One region of the Tolypothrix sp. PCC 7601 genome, then DNA from elsewhere that is predicted to be linked to it. Evidence: riboswitches for the same ligand, from Rfam matches in the RefSeq annotation. Region 1 holds a riboswitch; each other region holds the start of a gene.
The links. A riboswitch is a leader RNA that binds a small molecule or an ion and turns the genes downstream of it on or off. The one in region 1 is predicted to bind cobalamin.

Region 2: it holds a riboswitch for cobalamin, as region 1 does, so the genes downstream of both, HG267_RS13890 (energy-coupling factor ABC transporter permease) here and HG267_RS34745 (DUF1636 domain-containing protein) in region 1, are expected to answer to the same signal.
Region 3: it holds a riboswitch for cobalamin, as region 1 does, so the genes downstream of both, HG267_RS13305 (hypothetical protein) here and HG267_RS34745 (DUF1636 domain-containing protein) in region 1, are expected to answer to the same signal.

The regions. Positions count from the first base shown of each region.
Region 1 is NZ_CP064879.1:8,550,833-8,558,299, forward strand. Features, by position in the region: gene HG267_RS34730 (hypothetical protein) at 171-515, shown strand; gene HG267_RS34735 (pentapeptide repeat-containing protein) at 570-2,708, shown strand; gene HG267_RS34740 (hypothetical protein) at 2,891-3,385, shown strand; cobalamin riboswitch at 3,694-3,870, shown strand; gene HG267_RS34745 (DUF1636 domain-containing protein) at 3,891-4,304, shown strand; gene HG267_RS34750 (hypothetical protein) at 4,294-4,437, shown strand; gene HG267_RS34755 (cobalt-precorrin-6A reductase) at 4,518-5,264, shown strand; gene HG267_RS34760 (SfnB family sulfur acquisition oxidoreductase) at 5,543-6,751, opposite strand; gene sfnG (dimethylsulfone monooxygenase SfnG) at 7,056-7,467, opposite strand, start outside.
Region 2 is NZ_CP064879.1:3,312,808-3,320,274, reverse strand. Features, by position in the region: gene HG267_RS13905 (energy-coupling factor ABC transporter ATP-binding protein) at 69-905, opposite strand; gene cbiQ (cobalt ECF transporter T component CbiQ) at 880-1,692, opposite strand; gene HG267_RS13895 (energy-coupling factor ABC transporter substrate-binding protein) at 1,689-1,991, opposite strand; gene HG267_RS13890 (energy-coupling factor ABC transporter permease) at 1,975-2,754, opposite strand; cobalamin riboswitch at 3,124-3,264, opposite strand; gene HG267_RS13885 (DUF6464 family protein) at 3,335-3,664, opposite strand; gene HG267_RS13880 (hypothetical protein) at 3,916-4,320, opposite strand; gene HG267_RS13875 (hypothetical protein) at 4,646-5,200, opposite strand; gene HG267_RS13870 (OB-fold nucleic acid binding domain-containing protein) at 5,441-6,790, opposite strand; gene gatA (Asp-tRNA(Asn)/Glu-tRNA(Gln) amidotransferase subunit GatA) at 7,111-7,467, shown strand, end outside.
Region 3 is NZ_CP064879.1:3,167,425-3,174,891, forward strand. Features, by position in the region: gene HG267_RS13280 (ubiquinol-cytochrome c reductase iron-sulfur subunit) at 1-140, opposite strand, end outside; gene HG267_RS13285 (hypothetical protein) at 280-669, opposite strand; gene HG267_RS13290 (hypothetical protein) at 872-1,336, opposite strand; gene cobW (cobalamin biosynthesis protein CobW) at 1,323-2,378, opposite strand; gene HG267_RS13300 (methyltransferase domain-containing protein) at 2,527-3,531, opposite strand; gene HG267_RS13305 (hypothetical protein) at 3,748-3,948, opposite strand; cobalamin riboswitch at 4,225-4,368, opposite strand; partial or broken gene HG267_RS13310 (hydrogenase accessory protein HypB) at 4,494-4,670, shown strand; gene HG267_RS13315 (chlorophyll a/b-binding protein) at 4,907-5,125, opposite strand; gene HG267_RS13320 (1,9-bis(guanidino)-5-aza-nonane synthase) at 5,428-6,471, opposite strand; gene rocD (ornithine--oxo-acid transaminase) at 6,724-7,467, opposite strand, start outside.

The DNA.
Region 1 (7,467 bases):
GGATTAGCGATGATAAATCATGAAATCCTTGCCATGAAGCTGTTTGAAAAATTTATGCCTGTACTTTTTTAAGAAAAAGATACTCTGCCTTCACTAAAAATGTCTAGCAAACACATACATTAGCTAAAATCACAGACAAAACCGCTTATAAACTGAGGTAGAAAAGATAGATGAATCCTCAACCTGATGAAGATTTGCAACGTCGTCTCCAAAACCTAGAGGCAGAGATTAATTCCTCCCCAAGAGAGGTTTCCCAGCCAGAAAAACAAAAACAGCCATTTGAGTTTAGTTTTGAGAGTTTAAACTCGCAACTAACAAAATTGCAAAGCTGGTTCAATACCTTGTCTGGAACTAAAAAGATAGTATTTTTAGGCGTGACGGCTGTAGTAGGTATTGCAATGTTGCAAACAGTACTAAAACTTGTAGCTTCTGTAATTAGCCTGGCAGTATTGGCAGTGTTGGTGTATGTTGGATACAAATTTTTTGTGTCTAATAGTTTTCAGCAGAAAAAATAGTCTATTTGTAACGATCCCGTAGTGGTGTGAAATAAAGTTAAAGGGAATTATACGATGGCGACCCCAATTGTTAGGAGAAGTAATAATCAATCTAGTAGGTCAAAAGACCCAGAAAAATCGAGTTCTCTGCCATTATTAAGCAAGCGCTTTGCAGCTTGGGCAACAGAAATGACGCTGGTGGTTGCCAGTGGTTTGGTTCCCTTCGGCTTGGGAGTGTATGCCAATTCCAGAAGTGATTTGAACCGTGTACCGCTGAATCCGGTTTTAGTGGTAACAGAAAGAGCGATCGCAAGGCCTTTGGCTTTACCTGTGAGCTATGGTATTCGTAACGTAGCTTGGCCCACTAATATTTTGTGGAGCCTAGCTTTATTAGGGCCTGTGACACTTTCGACATGGCAGTTATTTTTACTCGCAAAAACAGGTAGCACCATTCCCAAACGTCGATTTGGGATTAAAGTGGTGAACGAGCAAGGCACAGCGCCGGGTTTTGGTGCTGTGGTAATCCGCGAAGGACTAGGACGTTGGACTGTACCGTTATCTGTAGCCTATCTGCTGTGGCGCTATAGTTTAGCTTTTCCTAACTTAGGAATTTTCGCAGTTTTGGCCTTATTAGCGATCGCCTCTGAAGGAATTGGCTTACCTGCAAAAAATGGGCGACGGGCAATACATGATATTTTGGCAGGTACTCATACAGTAGATGCCACTCGCCCTTTACCAGCTTCCTTCTCAGATGCTAGCCGCGAAAGTCAAGCCGCTGTCAGCAGCGATGCTGAGTCATTAGCGGATGATCAACAAGGAGCCACGGCATCAGACAATACACCAGCACATCCCCTAGTGGCACTAATTCGGCGTAATCCTAATCTCACATTGATGGGTGTCACACTGGTGAGTATGGTAGCTGTATTAACCACTTTAGTCGGGACTCAAGTCTACATCCAAACTCAAGAAACACAGCGCAAATCGCAGCAAATCAACGGCCAACAGTTTCTAGAACTCGTAAAACAGCTGAACTCTAGCTCATTTGCTACTGTTGAAGAACGCCGCAGTGCAATTGTGGCTATGGGTACTCTCAACGATCCCCAAGCAGTTAAATTTTTAGCAGATCTACTAGTTAAAGAAACCAACCCTATGCTAGTAGATACAATACAACAAGCTTTGGCAAATATTGGGATTAAAGCTTTACCTGAGCTAAAAACTCAAAATCAAATTATTGCTGGGGAAATGGGAGCTGCAGGTACTAATGCAGTCCAGAGATTACAACTCAATCAAAAAGCCATCAACAAAATTCTCGCTGTTTACAGTGGTCAAAGCAACGGCATTGATTTGAGTCGCAGCCAATTAGGTGTCGTCGGTTCTGGAGAAAATTCCTCGTTCAACTTAGTCTTAGACAACGTTGATTTATCTGGAATTAAATTCAAATCTGCCAATCTCAATCAAGCTAGCTTTAAAGGCAGTCGTTTTCGCAGTGTTGGTGAAGATGGACGCTGGGACACCTACGACGATGTCATCGCTGATTTAACTCAGGTGCAGATGAAGCAAGCCAATCTCACCGATGCTAATCTCAGCCGTGTAATGTTGAACCGTAGCGATTTGAGCCGCGCCACTCTCAACCGAGCCAACTTATCTGATGCCCGTTTAATTAATGCTAATCTCAGCAGCGCCCAGCTAGTGGGAGCCGATTTGCGTGGCGCAGTATTAGAAAATGCTAGCTTAACAGGGGCAGATTTAGGCGATGCCAAACTCAACGAAGCTGATTTATATGCTGCTCGTTTAGGTCGTGTAGTAGCTATAGGCACTCAGTTATCCTATGCCAACTTAACCAAAACCGATTGGCAAGGCTCAGATTTATCTGGCGCTGATTTAGAACGTGTCAATCTCAGCAATGCGAATTTAAGTGCTACTCGGATGACTGGTGCAGTGTTGCGTTCTGCTCAAATGGAAAACGCCAACTTGCAAAATGCTGATTTGAGCCTTGTTGATTTACGGGGTGCAAACGTTGCTGGTGCTGATTTTAAGAATGCAGTTCTTTCACCCAGCAAACAAGACCCAGCAGATGAATTTGTCCAAACACCATCTAAAGGTTCCGTTTCTGCTGTAGTGCAAGGAGTTGATTTTTCTCAAGCCAAAAACTTAGATTCCAAACAGCTTGCTTACATTTGCACCCAAGGCGGGATTCATCCGCGTTGTCCGTAGGGTTGGGGACTGGTGACTGGGTATTGGGGATGAGGGAGACAAAAAAATAACAAATCCCAATTACCAATTACCCATTACCCAATGCCCAATGCCCCATGCCCTATGCCCAATGCCCAACATCAGCGATAACATAGGTATTAAAAGGAGCCATTAAAATTTTAAATGGTGTGAGGAAACGGGCAATGAAGCATCTCCGGTCTTTGGTTGTAGTTCTGGGCGCTAGTTCGCTGTTGAATATGGCTACAAGCAGTCAACCAGCACAAGCTCAAGTTGCTTATGGTAGTTATGTTGGTGTGGGCCCTTCTGTAGGATTAAGTGATGGGGCGCAAATTGGTGGGGTGGTGGCTTTTCGTTATAAGCTTTTAGAATCACCGATTTCTTTTCGTGCCCAAGCTTTGATTGGTCATGGTACAGCAATTGTGCCTACGGTTTCTTACGATGTCCCTATCAACTGGCAAACTGATGCCTACTTGGGTGCAGGATTGGCGTTAGCTAGTGGTGACGATCCTTCTCCAGTGGGGAATAAGATTAGTTTTGCTTTGCAACCAGGAATTGATTACACAGTTCCTAATAGCAACACTGTACTTTTTGGTAACGCGATTATCGCTTTTGATGCCTACCGCAATGGTGGTGGTACTGCTTTTTCTTTGCAAGGTGGTGTAGGTTTAAGATTTTAATGACTGAATTGAATATAAAAGCTAAATTCCCAAGTCTTGTAGGCGTGGGATTTTTTTATGTTGTTCAACACAGTCTCTATGAACAGTATGGTTCAATACGCTTGGGTTAAGATCATTAGCGATTAATACTTGTTAAACAAGCCAGCAGAATTGGGGGATTCTCCCCCAAACCCCCGATTGGGTGACGGTTGCGTCCCCCAAACCCCCTCCAAAATTATTGTTCTGTTTTTTGTTGAGTAACTAGTCTTTTATTTTTGTAGAACTCAGCACTTTCAAAGAGTGAACACACAGGGGCGCAGAGTTGTGTATGATCGAACAGGTCACTTGGTTCTGATGGGGATCAGTCATCAGAGGTAACGGGGAAAGTTCGGTGTAAATCCGGCACTGTCCCGCAACTGTGAAGCAATTTGAGATGTGCAAGATTTTGTAGTCGCAATTTCTCAATTGTGTAAGTCAGAACGCCCACCAAAGTTGATTGTTTTGTTCTCACATCTGCGAGGTACAGATGACTGCTGTGAATATTTCTGCGAGTAATTTGGGTGAATCTTCCCATACTCTATTTGTTTGCAAAACCTGTGCCAGTGTTTGGCAAGAAGGAAAGCGTGTAGGCGAGAGTGGTGGGGAAAAACTATTACAAAAACTAGAATTTCTAGCACAAGATTGGGAGTTGCGAGATAAGTTTCCCATTCAGCAAGTGGAATGCATGAGTGCTTGTAACCGTTCCTGCGTTGTCGCCTTTGCTGCACAAGGTAAAACTACATATCTGTTTGGTGATTTGGCAGTGGATGATTGTGCATCTGCGGTGCTGGAATGCGCTAGTCAATACTACAGCAAGCCTGATGGTTTACTGCCCTGGTCAGAACGCCCAGCAGCCTTGAAAAAGGGGATTTTGGCGAAGATTCCCCCCATTGGGAGATGAGGAGATTGGGGACTGGGGAAAGGGAGATGAGGGGGATGAGGGGGATGAGGGAGATGAGGGAGACAATACCAAACACCAAACACCAAACACCAAACACCAAACACCCAATTACCCATTACCAAATGACAAATGACAAATGACAAATGACAAATGACAAATGACAAATGACAAATGACAAATGATAAATGACAAATGACAAATGCCAAATGACAAATGCCAAATGCCAAAGTTTTAATTTTAGGTGGGACGGGAGATGCGGCGGAAATAGCTGTAAGAGTTGCTACTATCCCAGGAGTTGAGGCGATCGCATCTTTGGCTGGTCGTACTCGTCAACCGTCGATTCCGTCTGGAAATGTGCGAATTGGTGGGTTTGGTGGTGTGGCGGGTTTGGTTAGCTATTTGCAAGAGATGAGTATTGATTTTGTCATTGATGCTACCCATCCTTTTGCTAGCCAAATTTCTTGGAATGCGGCGGCGGCTACTGCTGAGGTTGGTATCCCTAGGTTGCTGTTCAATCGTCCTGCTTGGGAAAAGGTAAATGGCGATCGCTGGATTGAAGTTGATAGCATTACTGATGCAGCCGCAGCACTTTCTAATCAAGCACAACGAGTATTTTTGACTGTTGGTAGACAAGAACTCAGCGCCTTTGCACATCTAGAAGGGATTTGGTTTTTGATGCGGGTAATTGATCCGCCTAGCCCTGATGCTTTAACTCCGCCGGGTTTGGTATTGTGCGATCGCGGCCCTTTTGCTTTAGATAATGAACGAGAAATTCTCATTCACCACAAAATAGATACCATCGTTAGCAAAAATAGTGGTGGTGATGCTACTTATGCCAAAATTATTGCGGCGCGAGAACTTGGTATCGAAGTTGTGATGGTAAAGCGTCCAGCTATACCGCCAGGTGAGCAAGTAAGTAATGTAGAAGATGTTGTGGCTTGGTTGTTGAGTAATTTGTAACGTTTAGAAAAAGATGAGCTTCTACAAATCCGTTCTATCCCTGTGCTGTCACTCTCCGAAAACATTTGCCATTTCTGAATTATGCGAGCTTTTATCTACCAAGGGTTAACAAGATTTTTTCTAATAACAAATACAACACTATTAGGATAGCTTGTATGGATTACCTGATGAGGCTTCTAGGGATTACCCTCCCGGAGAGTGAAAAAAGCAGGATATTAGGGCAAAACATTCTGTAAAAATTCCCTCTGAATGCTTCACCCCAATAGAGAATGGGATAATTACAGCCAAGGATGGCGCGGGGGATAGACACCATTGAGGAAGTAGTTACCAACAGCGTAGTATTTCCAACGGACGGGATCATGGAGTGTGTGAGCGCGGGCATTTCGCCAGTGGCGATTGTAGTTGAATTCCTCTAATGTGGATTTAGTACCTGCTAGTTCAAATAACTTGTTGGTAGCTAGGATTGCGGCTTCGGTGGCTAAGGCTTTGACTTCTGCAACTGCAATTGAGGCTTCAACTACTTTGGGTTCTTCTAAGCCTGACTCGTTGGCGATATCCAGAAATTCGCCTGCACGACGCAGCAAAGCTTCAGCAGCGTGGACTTGAATCTGCACGTTACCAAATTCGTATAGTGTCAGGGGGTCTTCGTAGCCTTTTTCTAAATTACTATCAACCCAAGGACGGGTATGGTTACGGACAAAGTGAATGGTGTCACGGACTGCGGCTTTGGCAATTCCCACGTCTACTGCGGCTTGGATGATTTGAGCGATCGCACCCATTGGTGTTGCTCTCTCAAAGGCTAAATAGTGCGGTATGACGTGTTCTGCCTTGACTTTGACATTTTCAATAATGGTAGTACCGCTAGCTGTGGTACGCTGTCCAAAGCTTGTCCAGTCATCGAGTAGAGTCAGTCCTTCGGCATCTCTCTCCACAAATGCTACTACTGTTTTACCATCCGGGTTGCTGGCAATCACAGGAACCCAATGGGCTAGTAATGCGCCAGCCGAGTAGTATTTGCGTCCGTTGAGTACGTAGTCAGAAGCATCTGGTGTTAATTTGGTTTGCACATCGGTGACAGACTTGGTGCCAATTTCCGAGAAGGCGTTACCAAAGCGTTTGCCTTGTAATACTAAATCAAAGAAGAATTTCTTTTGATCATCCGTACCATCCAACCTGACTGCTTCCACCATGTAGAGGTGATTTTGGGGAATTTGTCCGAGGCTAGAATCGGCTTCGGAGATGATTTTAATTACTTCTGCTAAGGTGACGTTTGAGACAAAAGCACCGCCATATTCTTTCGGGACTGTAATTCCCCATAATCCGCTTTGCGAGAACTTCTGCACTTCTTCGGCAGGTAAACGCCGAGTTTGGTCGCGTTCTGAGTCGCCCTTGGCAAACTCAGCTGCTAATTCATGGGCGATCGCGATCGCTTCCTTGTCATCACGAATAATATGCGCCTTCTGTTCTGTATTAATTAGTGATGTCATGATAAAACTCCTTGATTCTGATTTATCGTGTTTAAACGCAGAGTTGTCCCAAATTTAATTTGCTCGGAAATTTGGGCAATTATGAAGATGATTTGGTTACTTAAAAATCGTGATATAGCCGTAGTCAAGTTGGTTAGGACATCGATAAATCATAAAAATTAGACAGCACAAGGCTTTTCACCCTGTCACCTGTCCCCTGCTATATCTGCGTAGGGTTTTCCTGTTGCTGTAGAAGTGGGTTTAGCTGCGATCGCAACAGCTTGGCTCTACAAAACCCACTTCTACAAGATATATGACTGTGAATCTATACCACAGCCAACTCATCAGCAGCCCGACGATGAGATTTAAGTTCCCGCACAATGGGGATTACCTTCTTACCGAAGGCTGGCAAATCATCTGTGTAGTGTAAGAAGCCGCCGAGAATGAGATCAACCCCTGCTTCATGGAATTGGCGAATCTTTTCTGCTACTTGTTCAGCCGTACCAATCAAGCCTGACTTGAAGCCATCGTTATACTGTACTAAATCTTCAAAATTGGAATTTGCCCACATTCCCTCACGTTCACGAGTTGCAGCTCCCGCTTGTTTGACGGCTTCGCCAAATCCTTTCACTGCTTCTACATCGGCTTGGGCAATAATCTCGCGCAATACTTCATGGGCTTCTGCTTCTGTATCTCGTACGATGATAAAGGAATTTAGCCCAAACCTAATTGTGCGT
Region 2 (7,467 bases), 3.8 Mb from region 1:
CTAAAGGGAGCCTGACATGAATATCAAATGAATATCAACAATTACCAATTACCAATTACCAATTACCATTACCCATTATCTAATTCATTTCTTTCCCAAATCCTTTTTTGTATCCGTTGAATAACTGCTGATTCTTCAGGCGATAAACCATCAAATAACATTTCATATATTAATGGCAAACCTAACTCTAATTCTTCTAAGAGTTCACGTTGCATAAATACATCTTGGGGTTTACCTTCTAATACTAGCCGTCCTTTATCCATCACAAAAACCCAATCTGCCCACCGATAAACTAAATCTAAATCGTGGGTTGCCATTAATAAAGTAGTTCCGGCTTGATGAATTTTTTTCAACGTTGCCATTAGATTGCGAGTATGCTTAACATCTAGATATGCAGTTGGCTCATCTAATACTAATAGTTCTGGTTGCAGCACCATAACATCTGCTATGGAAACTCGCCTTTTTTGACCTAAACTGAGATGATGCACTGGTTTCTCTGCTAAAGATGTTAGCCCAAATTCAACTAAGGCTTGCTCAACTCTTAATTGAATTTCTGATGTCGGCAAACCTAAATTACATAAACCATAGGAAATATCTTCTTCCACAGTAGCCGCTACTAATTGTTGCTCTGGATCTTGAAATATTAAGCCGACTTTTTGCCTTAAATTACTGAGATAATGACGGTTATAATTAAAGGCTTCACCTCGCCACCGTACATTTCCCGAGTTGGGTTTATATAAACCATTAGCTAATAAAAATAGGGTAGTCTTACCACAACCGTTTTGACCAATTAATGCACATTTTTTGTGTTTAGGTACTCTCAGAGTTAAACCATTGAGAGCCGATTGCTGTGAGCCTGAATATTTATAATATACTTGCTCAAATTCGAGTAAATATTCCTGCATCTTGAGACAATTGTAATGCGATTAATAATGCACAGCCAAAAATTGCTTCTATGATATATCGCGGTTGTGGACGATAGCGATGAGGATGCCATACTCGGAATTCATCTTGAAAACCGCGTGTTTCTAATCCTAAAGAGAATTGATTATATTGTTGTAGAGTTCGTTGTAATAACTGCCCAATCAGTAATGCTAAACTTTTCATACTAATGCGCCAAGTACGGTAGCCATCACGAGATTGTTGAGCAGTCCACAACTCATGAGATGTTCTCAACAGAATAAAAATAAACCGATACATCAGCAACAAAAGTTCTGTCAAAAGCACAGGACATCCAATGCGGCGCAAAGTTTGTAATATTTCTGTGAAAGGAACAGTTAACATTAAGAAATATAGGCAAGAAATAGAAGCTAATGCTCTGGTAAAAATTGCTAATGCCTGTTCGCTACCACTGCGGCTAATGTAGATATAATATTGTCCAAATGTTAATCCTGACCATGAATCTGGTAATACACTAGCTAAATCTGCAATAGAGATGCTATTGAGTATCAGTGCTGGTAAACTGGTTAACCAAAAAAAACTGGCAACTATTAATAATTTTAAGTAAATACCACCAGGAATTTTAGCGTAGATAACTATCCAAATACCCATCCACAAAGCAATGAGAATTTGGCCTAATGGATGGGTAAAAAGGGAGATAACAAGAGTAGCGATCGCAAAAATTATTTTATGTTCTGGTGGTATATGTCTGAGTCGGTTGGTGTAGGCTAAACTGTCTAGTTGCAGCGTCATTCTTGATCTCTTTGCTGTTGCGAACGTCCTCTATATAAGCCAATAGCGTAACCAATAACTCCCGCACCTAAAGCTGCTTGGGATGCAAATAATAAACTTTCTATCTCTTTGCTAGGTGGTTGAAATAAGGGTTGAAACCAAGGTTCATATCCTGGTTTTACTTGACTAATGGCCTTTTGAGCTTCGCCATCGGAACCACCGAATTCGGCATCGCGTGCTAATATTAACGGCGCAATTGCTAAACCAATAACTGCAAGCACCAATAACCAGTTATGCCATCCCTTATGAGACTGTTTCATTAGTTTGGGGTTCCTGTTTAATTAATTTCAATAATTCTAATTCTTGAGGATTGTATGATTGTAGCCAGTTCCACACTAGGACTGTCAGCAAACCCTCACTAATTGCCAAGGGTACTTGAGTAATCGCAAAAATTCCTGCAAATTTGGTAAATGAAGCAATAAAGCCACCCACAGGTGCAGGAAAAGCTAGAGCTAACTGGAAAGAAGTAATAATGTAAGTGAGTAAGTCTGCTAAAGCGGCTGCTAAAAATATGGCGATTCTTTGTTTACCAGTTAGCCGCATCGTCAGTTGATATACCCAGTAAGCTGCAAATGGCCCCGCGATCGCCATTGAAAAAGCATTTGCTCCCAATGTTGTCAAACCGCCATGTGCAAGTAACAAAGCTTGAAATAGCAGCACCAAGCTACCTAAAACTGACATGGCTAAGGGGCCAAATAAGACTGCTCCTAAGCCTGTGCCTGTAGGATGGGAACAGCTACCTGTAACAGAAGGCAGTTTTAAAGCTGATAACACGAATGTAAAAGCACCTGCTAACCCCAAGAGTAATTTCAGCTGCGGGTTAGCTTGCGTAATCCGAGTTAGCGATCGCAATCCTAAAACAAAAAACGGTAAGGCGACTACCCACCAAAAAATTGCCCACTGCACTGGTAAAAAGCCTTCCATAATGTGCATCGCATAGGCAGGTTTGGGTAAGCCTACTATAAAGTACAAGCTGCCTAATGCTAATAAAACTAAATGTAGCTTAACGCGATTTTTTCTCATTTTGATGTTTCAGCAGAGTTCAAATAGTATCCAAATTCTTACTAATTAGCTAGAGCAACTAGATTTATGCCACATAAATCTAGTTGGTAGCAGTACAACTTTACATTAGTCAAAATTGCCACATAGTTATACTGGCTACACAGCTATAGGCATCTTGATACTTTTGGTATTTAGCTACTGATAAAAGCTGGCTCAATTTTTTAAATAAATCCATAGTTGTTAAGTAATACAGTGTAGGCAATCAAAATTCGTTGAGCGATCGCTACTCTGGTATTTAACAAACAATATCCGCCGCTTTGTTGGCAGATCTGGATAAATCATTTGACAAAATACTAAATAAGACCGCATCTGTACCTCGCAGATGTGTTTCCACAAAAATAACTAATAGGCGGGCATTCTGACTTACTCAATAAGAGATTACAGCTGCGGGACAGCGCCGGATTTACACCGAACTTTCCCCCTTACGTCTGATGGGTGCTATTCATCAGAACCCATTAAATTAAGACAAAGTATATCATTAGGGAATCATTAATAATTCGTAATTCGTAATTCGTAATTAAAAATTAGAAATCTTATATATTCAGGCATATTCTTTAGATTCATTCTCAGCTAATTCTCTAGGTTCATAGTGACGACATCCTTGACATGGGCCATTGGGATTCACAGCACAGCGAATATGACCGGATCGAGCATTAAATTTGCAGCTAATATCGCCAACCAGATAACCTACGCCTTCTAAATAGTAGCGATCGCCTTCAATCTGCCTAATTTGTCTTGCTCTCAGCCTGGAGCCATTAATAGCGGCTTGTCTCATCCTTAACCTCGTCCGTAGATGAGTTTTACGGATGATCCATAAAGAGAACAGGGAGGGTAAGAAACCAATGGCGATTACCAAAAGAGTTTTTAACACTTTTTCCTTACCTCGTTTTCGTGAGTGCAAATCTTAGGGCAGTTTCAGCTTTGCGCCTTGCCAGTAGGATAGTTTTTCCTGACTAACAATAGCAAGTGGCACTGCGACCTCTAATTTAGAGGTATCGAGTACCACTTTAATCAGCATAGCTTTTACAGTTTATTGGTTGGGCTGTAGTTGCACCTTCATAACTTTAAGATTTGTTGATGGGCATGGGGCATGGGGCATTGGGCATTGGGTACGGGACGCACTTATGACTGCGATCGCAATTCTTTGCTACGGCTTTGCTGGCGCAGTTGTTGCGCTAGCTGTTGCGCTTCTTTTTCGGCTTGAAATAAATCGATTTTGCGGGTTGTGAGAATAAATGACTCATCTGACTGTTGTCTCACCCAAGGGATAGCCAATGGTAAATACTGACAAGTGCTTTGATGCGGCTTGCTTTTTTCTTGCAATTTGCTGGCGATCGCTTTGAATTCTAAAATCATCGCTTCTAACTGTGCAGCCATTTGATTGATGCATTGCCCTTGGGATAATAAACGCTCCCACTCATCACTTATATTGTCTTTTGGCAATTGCAATGGTGCGATCGCTGTTTTTGCTGCTTTTGTGGGAAATGGCACAATCGCCAGGTTAGGTGTTGTTTTGTATTCTTCCATACTTTTTAACAAGACTAACTAGCTGTTAAGGCATTTTAACAGGTTATTAGTACAAAAATACTACTTTAGTTTTGGTGAAGTTGTAAACAAAAATTACTGTGTGGAGTCAGCCTGAATTGAGAATGTAGTTCCAATACTACAAGGGTGAGAATTTTAAATTCAAAATTTGGTGTGGGGAACAAGTTAAAGAATCAGGTTTAAAGATTTGCTTTTTAAATGGCAAATATTAAATGTGGTGCTGCCTTGTAAAGTTATATTCTGAATTTATCGGGTTAATAAAAAGATTTTTAATAACTGAAACTGATAACATCCACAGCCAAATAAATTAATGATTGTCAAATTGATTGTATTTGCTATAATTTACTCGCCATTCTTCAAGATTGTCTATAGTTATAGATTTAGTTATGACATTGGCATCGTTACCACGCCAATCTATTTCTGGATCGGTTGTAAAAACGCCACATTCTAATTGGTCATTTCTAATATTCCAGTATTCACTAAATCGACTTTTTAAGGTAATAACTTGGTCAAAAACCTTGTTTCTATGCTTATTCCTTCTTTTTCGTTCGGTTGCACCTGTAGCTTCTGTGTCAATAAATTTAGTTTCTATTAAAAATAGATTCCCGCGATTTGTCAAATAGACAAAATCACATTTTCCTAAATCAGTGTAATCTGCAATGGGCGATTTTTCAAATAATAATAATTCTGAGCAAGAAGGAAATAATTTACTCAGGTTCAGGAATAAATAAGCTTGTAATAGCAGTTCTTTATCATAAGGGAAAAAAAGCACCCCCTCAAAAAATTTTTTGATATCTTCTTGAGTTTGAGGTTGTATTTTTCTACAATATGATACAAATTTATGTAGCTCAGTTACCATCATCAAGTCTGATCTCCTTCCCCTGATTATTGCCTATATGGCATGGCATCAAAAGATACCATGCAAAAGAGGAAGTTATCATCCGCAGAAGTAACCAAAAAATTTAAATCGATTGTCGTTTGTCTAAGGCTATCTACTGTTGACGCTGTAGTAAATCATATGTCAAGCTAGTCCAGCAATTATCCGTATAATAACTGGAAGTACATCATAAATCAAACTTGATGAACCTCTAGTGTTGTATCTTTAACTACTAGTCAAAGGTTTAATTTGAGCTGGGAATCTCGCATTTTGGAGAGCAATCACAGCACTGAGAGAATCTTGTACCCAAAATTGCCTACCAAAGCGGACTAGCTGCCGAGAATTCCCTGACTGCACAACTCCAATTACAGGAATTTTGGCTTTTTCCTTTTCGCCAGCTTGTTCTTTTAAAACATTTCTTAAGCGATCGCGTTCTTCAATGTTGACTGCTTGCATGGGGGTGAGTTCGACCATAATTAGTTTGACTGTTTCAACTTGTTCGGCATCTTCCACAATAAATTGCGTTTGGTCATCTCTGCGGTCTACTTTACCCCAAATAATCAATCTTGCATCCACTTGCAGTAAAGAACTAATCCGTTCATAGTTTTTAGGAAAAACAACGGCTTCTGACTGGGAAGTTAAATCTTCGATTTGTAAAATTGCCATTGGATCGCCTTTTTTGGTGATTACTTTTTTCACCCCGTTAAGCATGACAACTGCACAAATCATCATGTCATCTCGTTGTTCGCCTAGTTGGGAAAGATTAATTGGCGCTAATACCAAAGACGATTGCTTAATTGATTTAAGAGGATGATCTGATACATAAAAACCCAAGAGTTCTTTTTCCATCCGTAATTTTTCTTGAGGAGGAAAATCAGAAACAGGTTGAGATTTCGGGGCAATTTCAAAAGCATTATTGCCGTTTTTATTATTTGTAGCAGCAAAACCGCCTAATAAATCAAAAATACTGCCCTGTCCACTAGCTCTGTCTTTAGCGCGCGATTGTGCCCAATCATATACTAGGGGCAAATCTTGGGTTAACTGCTGACGGTTGGGTTGGATTTTGTCAAAAGCACCACAAGAGATGAGTGACTCCAAAGTGCGGCGGTTAACAGCACGTAAATCTATGCGATCGCAAAAATCCCCCAGGGATTTAAACTCGCCGCTTTCTTCCCTAGCTTCCAGAATACAGGCGATCGCATTCTGTCCCACATTTCGCACTGCAGAAAATCCAAATAAAATTTTATCTGCTGCTGGCGTAAAATCCACCCCAGAGCGATTAATATCTGGCGGTTCGATTTGAATACCCATACTCATACAAGTGGCAATATATTTTTGCACCTTGTCGGTATCACCACTGTTAGCAGTCAACAGTGCAGCCATATATTCCAAAGGATAATTAGCTTTTAAATATGCTGTTTGATAAGTGACATATCCATAAGCTGTAGAGTGAGATTTATTAAAACAATTGGCAGCGATCAAACCATTTTTAATTGCAAAATTATGGTCTTGTTCCACCCCAATGTCATAGACATTTGCTGCGCCTATAGCTCTCCGTGTAACTATTTTGACCATTTATCTGTACTCCCGTCAGCAATCTATATAAATGCTTTAATTTATCAATTAATCTGGATTGTAAGCCAAACAATGCCCATACTACACAATCTATTTCACGGCGAACACTGCTATACTTTTACACGAAAATATGGATTAGGGACTGGGGACTGGGGACTAGGGACTAGGGACTAGGGACTGGAGACTGGGGACTAGGAAGAAACAGGGGACAAGGAGAAATAATCAAATACTCCATTCCAATTACCAATGCCCCATGCGCTATGCCCAATTCCCCAAATATGTACTAAAATCAAGGACTTGAGTCACATAAGGAAGCAATCATGGCATCCATCCGGGAGTTGCACGAACAACTAATTAAAAAAGAACGTTCTGCTGTCGAAATTACCCAAGAAGCTTTAGACCGCATTCAAACTTTAGAACCAAAATTGCACAGTTTCTTGTGTGTGACGGCGCAACAGGCGTTAGAGCAGGCTCGTGCTGTGGATGCTAAAATCTCTGCTGGTGAAGAAATTGGGCTGTTGGCAGGGATTCCGATTGGCATCAAAGACAATATGTGTACCAAAGGCATTACCACCACTTGCGCCTCTAAAATTTTAGAAAATTTTGTGCCGCCTTATGAATCAACGGTAACGCAAAAACTGGCGGATGCTGGGGCGGTGATGGTTGGTAAAACGAAC
Region 3 (7,467 bases), 3.7 Mb from region 1:
GCAACTGTTCCTACTGGTTGCCAATCTCCAGAAGTTGATGATATTGCTGTAGTTTCTGGAGCAGAAGCTACAACTTTTGCAGGTAAGCTACTTGCTACATAACCCAAACCAAAACAAGTAATAAAATCACGACGTTTCATATTATTTAAGTTTGATATAAACAATTTTATTGCACCTTAAATTTCCGAGCAGAAATCTGTAAAATAGTAAGGGGAGAGAGAAATAATTTTCCTCCTATCCCCTGCTTTTCCCAAGATGAAAAACTTAGGAAATAAGATTCTATGGGAGGCTATTCCGCAAGCGGCGTAAACAATTTATCGATGCAGCACAATCACAACCAAACATAGCTACAGCAGCATCGCTTTCTGCATCTGTAACTCCAAGTAATGCCTTCTCGCTGTTCTCATCAGTAACATCAATCTCTGCTACGCCTTTTTGCAGATGAGATAATTGTTCAGCGTGAGCGCAGAAAAATTTACCGAGTTTCGGATGTCTGGCACAAGCTCTTTGGTCTGATGCGGATACTGGTGTAGTAGCAGCATCAGGACGGTCTACTGGTTGGGGATTTACTGGCTGACCAGCTGTGGTCACTTTATTGGTCATGACCAATGAAGCTAGAGACATCAAAGCTGCGGATTTAGTTGTTAAATTTGTCAGAAATTTATTCATGCAATTGTCCTAGAAGTAGGTTGGCAATTAAAGTTAATTTTCTCTCGACTTAGTAGGGGAATGCGGAATTTTTTCCCTTGTATTTCTTCCATTAATTTGATACCCAAACAGGAGATTTTTCCTGTTTTTATATATTTAATAACTACTTGGCGGAGAGATAGCAATCGATTATACTCCTACTTTTAAAAATACTGTGTACTTTCTAGGGTATTAGGCTTGGTTTAAATTCTGACCAACGCGTGCAAACTTGTTCGTAGCAATCAGGTGGAGTAATTTTTAGTTTGTGTAAAAAATTAACTTCAATTTGATGTTCAGCCTTTAGCACCAAAAGAATATCTTGATAGGGATTGTATGTTGCAACTGTTGGGGAAATTGATGAAATCATGGATGAACAGATTGATTGTGATATCAATCCGCTATCCTGAAATGTTTGCAGGTAAAATCCAATCAAATTCAAGGGGAGAAATTGCAGGGTGAACTTAACTGTATCCAGGCTCGTAATTGTAGGATGAGTCACTTGAATATCTACATCACATAAGACAACTCCCCGCCCAAATGACTGAAATCCTTTCCATGCTGTGTAACCGATTACCAATATATTGTTATGGATAAAGCTGTTTTGCCAGTAGCCAAAATTTCCTTGCCAAACACAATTAGATGGTCGCACCGACTTCCTCCCCCAACACCACTGACTCAATACGAACTCGATCCAGTTCTCGACCAATTAACACTAATCGCGTTTGACGGAGTTCGCTGTTTTGCCAAGGACGGTCGTAAAAGTAGTCAAATCGATTACCGACACCTTGTAATACTAAACGCATGGCTTTGTTCGGAACTGCTACAAATCCCTTAATTCGATAAATTTCTTGCTGTTGCACTAATGTTTGCAAACGTTTAACCAAAAAAGACGGCTCAAATGCTTGGTCTAATATTAGTTGCACTGCATTAATCCCGTCATCATGTTCGTGGTCTTCTTCAGTATCGTGGTGACTGGGACGACTATCTAAGTTATCTTCTACCGCAGCGTTAAAACCGAGTAATAAATTGCTACTGATTTTACCATCCTGGCAAGGAATGACTTTTACACCAGGAGGTAAGTTCTGCTTTAACCAATCCTGCACTCTCACTTGGGTTTGTTCGTCAACGCGATCGCTTTTAGTCAGCAACACCAAGTCAGCACAAGCTAGCTGATCTTCAAACAATTCCTCAATCGGTGTTTCGTGTTCTAGGCTAGAGTCGGCTTGTCGCTGGGCTAAGAGGGCTGCTAAATCGCCTACATATCGATCGCTGGCTAAGGCTTCGCAATCCACCACAGTGATTACGCCGTCCACTGTAGCACCTGTGCGAATCTCTGGCCAGCGAAATGCTTGCACCAATGGTTTTGGTAATGCTAGTCCAGAGGTTTCAATCAACATACAGTCTAGGCGATCGCGTCGCTTGAGTAATTCTTGCATTGCTGGTAAGAATTCCTCTTGCACTGTGCAGCACAAGCAACCGTTGGTGAGTTCCACAATATTACTGTTGGGGTCTTCTTCATCATCACAAACTCGGCAATCACGCAATAGTTCGCCATCAATGCCCATTTCCCCAAATTCATTTACCAAAACAGCAATCCGTCGTCCTTCGTTGTTTTGCAGTAAGTGACGAATTAACGTAGTTTTGCCTGCGCCGAGAAATCCTGTAATGACTGTGACGGGAATTTTGTGCATATAAATAAGTTGTTTGTTGATTAAAGGAGCGATTACAAAAAAGAAGTTTTACGCAGATATCATGTATTAGATAGATTTTGTGATGGGGTGATTGCTGAGAACTCACGCATTAGTCATCATGCGTAGACGCAGCCCACCGCAAGTATCGCTACCCAACTAAACTTGAGGGATTTTCCTGAACAAAGTTTCTATCCCTCAATTCTGTACGTGAATTTGCCCGCACAGCACGGAACATTCCAAATCGGCACAGTCCTGCACCAAAGGCTAAACGCATCAATAAAAACGTCGGCACTTCGCGCACAGATTTGATGAAACCAGACAGTCCAAAACGCAGAAATCCGCTTGGGCGAACCACTCCTTGCCAAATCGAATCTAACCAAGAAGGAAGGGTTGCTTGCGTCCAATCAGCCGTAATTACCTCTCCTTCCACTAATCCTGTAGCTGCCAACAGTTCGGAGAATCCCTCAATGCTAGAAAAAGCTGGATGAGACCACTGATCTAGCAGTTGTCGCATTACTGGTTTCTCCCAGAAATTTAGCGGCTTTTGGCGGTCATCCCTTTGATTCCAGTCAGCGACAACCAAAATTCCACCAGGCTTTAGCACCCGTATTAATTCTCTGGCAAAAACGGCTTTATCGGGCATGTGGGGGCCTGCTTCGATTGACCAAACTACATCAAAACTGGCATCTGGAAACGACAATGCCATTGCATCATCGACTGCAAACTGGGCGTTTAGTTCTTGGGGTGTTAACTCCTGGGCGCGTTTCACCTGCTGTGGGCTGATGGTAATTCCTGTGACAGCAAATCCATAATCTCGCGCTAAAATCCGGCTGCTACCCCCAATCCCACAGCCAACATCTAAGACGGTAGTACCAGGAGGTAATTTATCTAAACCACCCCATTTAACCATTTCGTGTACAAAGTCAGATTTAGCAGCCAAAAAATCCTTGCGTCTTGGTGGCGAACCGTAGTGACCGAGGTGAATGTGTTCGCCCCAGTAAAATTCTAGGATGCCGTCAAGCGTCCATTGGTCATAGGAATTAGCGACTGTGGCTGAGGATTGATACTTACGAGCCGTTACGAAATAAGCTGCAATTCCAATTAGTAAAACGATAAGAGAACCAATTACAAAATAAACTAATAAAGTTGACATTGTTGTGAAAGCTTTCTATGTAGCTAACAGTTGATAGACATTGATTTGTTTATGAAAACCCTCGCCCCTTGTGGGCGAAAGAATCCTTCTCTCACAAAGCGGGTATAAACCCCAACGCCAGTTCTCTCAAGTCGGGAAACCCGCCCACGAGACTGCCTCCCCCTTGTCAGTGGCTGTATTTAATTTTGAATTTTGAATTTTGAATTTTGAATTGATTCATGGTTCATCCCGAATTAGACGAGAGATCATCAGAGAAATCTTTCCATAGGTTGAACTTGCAATTTTTTGCCAACCTCGAATTATTTGCCTTAAATTTAGAAAGGGTTGCTGCTGATCTTCTCTAAAACCTGTTTGTTTGACAAAAGGATGAACAGCAGTAGGAATCTTCCCAGTCCGGTGAAGATAATATTTCGGCATGATGATTAACCGAGTCAGAATTTAACGAAAATACAGAGAAGTTATCGCTAGATATAACGATGGAAATTTTGTGCCATACCTCGTTGAAAATATTTCAGGTTTCAAAGTAAAAGAAATACCTGAATATTCACAAAAGTAATTACTAATTGAAATTTAATATTAATTACGTATTTCGTGGAAAGCCGCCATTTGTAGCGTTTTAATGTGCGGTGCTTTCAAAATATCAGATTTAGCGATCGCCATGTAATAAATCATCCGTGCCTCGCAGATGTACAAAATTTACAAGTCAACTTCGGCGGGCATTCTGACTCACAAGGTAAACCTTGATTACAGCTGCGGGACAGCGCCGGATTCGCACCGGACTTTCCCCGTTTCCTCTAGTGGCTGTTCCCCACTAGAACCGACTTATCGACCCATTGTACATCATAATCAGGAAAATAATACAAGATAGAGTTTTAGTTAACAGCCACTTTTATTTTAAGATTTCATGACATTAAAGAAGTCCTGGCTGTTATGACCAAGACTTCAAGTAAATTTATTCAATTGAAATTGATTTACTACCTCATGTGCAGTTTGACGTTCAGCGTTGCATAGAATATGCCCAGCAGGTTAATCCTCAAATTCAGGTTTTTCAAGTTTCAGCGTTAACTGGAACTGGGTTAGAGAGTTGGTATCAGTGGTTATCAGAAAAGGTTCAAAATAGTTCACAAGTATATTCATAAAGTGAGTTTAAATTTCAATCTAGACAATTCATTTAATAGATTTAAAATTTAGTGTCAAAACAGAGTGTGGGAATATCCAGATGAGGATAAACTAATAAAATTTTTACGCTCTATTCATGAGAGTTAATATCATTAATAGAGCGCAATATTTGAGCATATTTGTTTAAACTAAATTCTCTGAAAGATGAGGATTTTTGTGATTCTACAATCCAGTAATATAGAGCAGCATTACTTTTTTATTGGAAAAATCCCCAAAACAGTCCTCCAAGAAGCCCATCTTTATTAAGGATTTCAAACAGTGCAGTTGCAAAGAAACCAATCATCGCCAAGCGTCCGTTCCAAATCTCTGCACTTGGTTGGAAACCCCATCTCCAACGAGTACCAGCGTAATAGTAAGGCTCTTTAATTTCTGGAAGTAAATCCTGGCTTCCTTTTACTTCTTTGATTTCTTGCATAATTCGTCGCCTTTTTGATTTCGTGTTTGTACTTTATCTATGTCGCCTCCCATCTTAAAAAAACTTTATATAATCATCGTCTTCCTAACGATACAAAGAGTTACGTAAAAAAATCAAAGAATTTACACCAGAAAAACAAACAATTTCTACCATAAGTTGAACACTTATTTGTGTTATCTGACACAAGAGATAAATACAAACTTCATCTTGTTGCCAAGATGAAGGGTAACACAACAAGCTATAGCTAATATTCAAGTTATGTTTGTCATGGGACAGGGGGTAAATTTACCCCCTAAAAATCTCTACACAGTTGCTACCTTGGGTTGAGGTTTGGTGAACAACTCAGCTAAATGATGTGGTTGGCGATCGCGCCAATTACCTTTACCATAGGCATACCCCGCAATTAATGGTAAAGCCACAGTCGCCTCAGAAAAAACCATCTGTTCAGTAGCTTTATCTACCTTCCCCCAAGAATGAGCCTCTTTAAGAGTAGAACCAGATAAAGCACCATCGCGCTCATCAGCGACAGTGACTTGAATTGTATACTTGTGCATACTCGTTTCAAATCCCAGCAATTCCGCAGCTACCACCGTATCCTGAGCAAAGTTTTTCGGTACACCGCCACCAATCATTACCAAGCCAGTGTAATTAGAAGCTAGTTTACACTGGGTCAACTCCCGAAAGTCTCTCACTGAGTCAATCGTCACATGAGATTCTGGGGAATTCCATTGATGATGCACTAAACCAAACCCAGCCGAACAGTCACTAAAAGCAGGGACAAAAATTGGTACTTGGTGTTGATAAGCGGCTTGCACCACAGATTGACCATAGTTTCCCCGACGTTCCAAATAAGCCCCCATTTCCTGAATAAATTCTCGTGAAGAATAGGGACGTTTCTCTAACCCTTCGGCGATTTCGGCAATAGTCATATCACATACCCGCAGTTGATCCTCATCAATATAGGTGTCATATATGCGGTCTATGCGTTGCTGTCTTAGCACCTCATCATCAGCAAAGGGATCGCCGACATAATGACGATAACCCAACGCTTCAAAGAAATCTTGGTCAACAATGTTAGCTCCGGTAGAAACAATTGCATCTACCATATTGTGAGTAATTAAATCGTGGACTATTCCCTTCAGTCCAGCACTAAATAAAGACCCAGCTAAACACAGAATAATCGTGCATTCTTTATCTTGCAGCATTGCATCGTAAATTTTCGCTGCCCGCCCCAAATTTCGAGCTTGGAAAGCTGTCTTACTCATTGCTTCCACCAAGCCAACAACATCAAAAGCTTTAATGTCAATTGGTTGCACGGTCTCTTGCAAAAGTTCTTCACGATTCATGGTAGATTGTCCTTTTTATTGAAAATTAAAATCATCCGGTCTACTTACACAACTAGAAGGCAAATTCTGCCAACGTACTAGGTGCTTCGCAGTGGTCATACCAGGACAAACCGGGATCTGATTGCCGTCTTTTATTCAATTTGACGTACAATTCCCAGATACTCATAAGTTGGATGAGACGATTGTTCAATTTTGCTATTAATGACTTCTCAAACACTATCAACCACCCCGCAAAACTCAATTTGTGCCAAACTAACCAGTGGTTGTCAAAACTCGCTCAATTTTCTCTAATGCCCAATCTATTTCATCTTGGGAAATAACTAAGGGTGGAGCAAAACGAATGACATTATCTCTAGTCTCTTTAGCTAATAATCCCTCTTTAGCTAAAGCTTTACAAAAACGCCTTGCACCACCAGCTTCAGGATACAATTCCATGCCAATTAATAAACCTTTGCCGCGTACTTCTTTGATATATGAACTCTTAATTGATTGTAATTTCTCTATAAAATATTCCCCTAGTTTTAAGGCTTTTTCTGATAATTCTTCTTCTATAAGAACATCAAGTGCGGCAATGCCAATAGCAGCAGCTAAAGGATTTCCCCCAAAGGTACTACCATGATCCCCTGGTTGAAATATACCCATCACTTCCTCTGTCGAAATAAACGCAGAAATGGGATAAAATCCACCAGATAAAGCTTTACCTACAGTTATGCCATCTGGCTTAACATCCTCATATTGATGGGCAAACATTTTACCTGTTCTTCCCAAGCCCGTTTGGATTTCATCAAAGACCAATAAGACATGATGATGGCGACAGATTTGTTCAGCTTGCTTTAAAAACCCATGAGGCGGAACAATAATACCTCCCTCACCCTGAATTGGTTCTACCAAAAATGCCGCAGTGTTAGGAGTAATTGCTTTTTCTAATGCCTTAGCATCACCAAAAGGGATAACTTTAAACCCAGTGGTTAAAGGCCCAAATCCATCTTGATATTG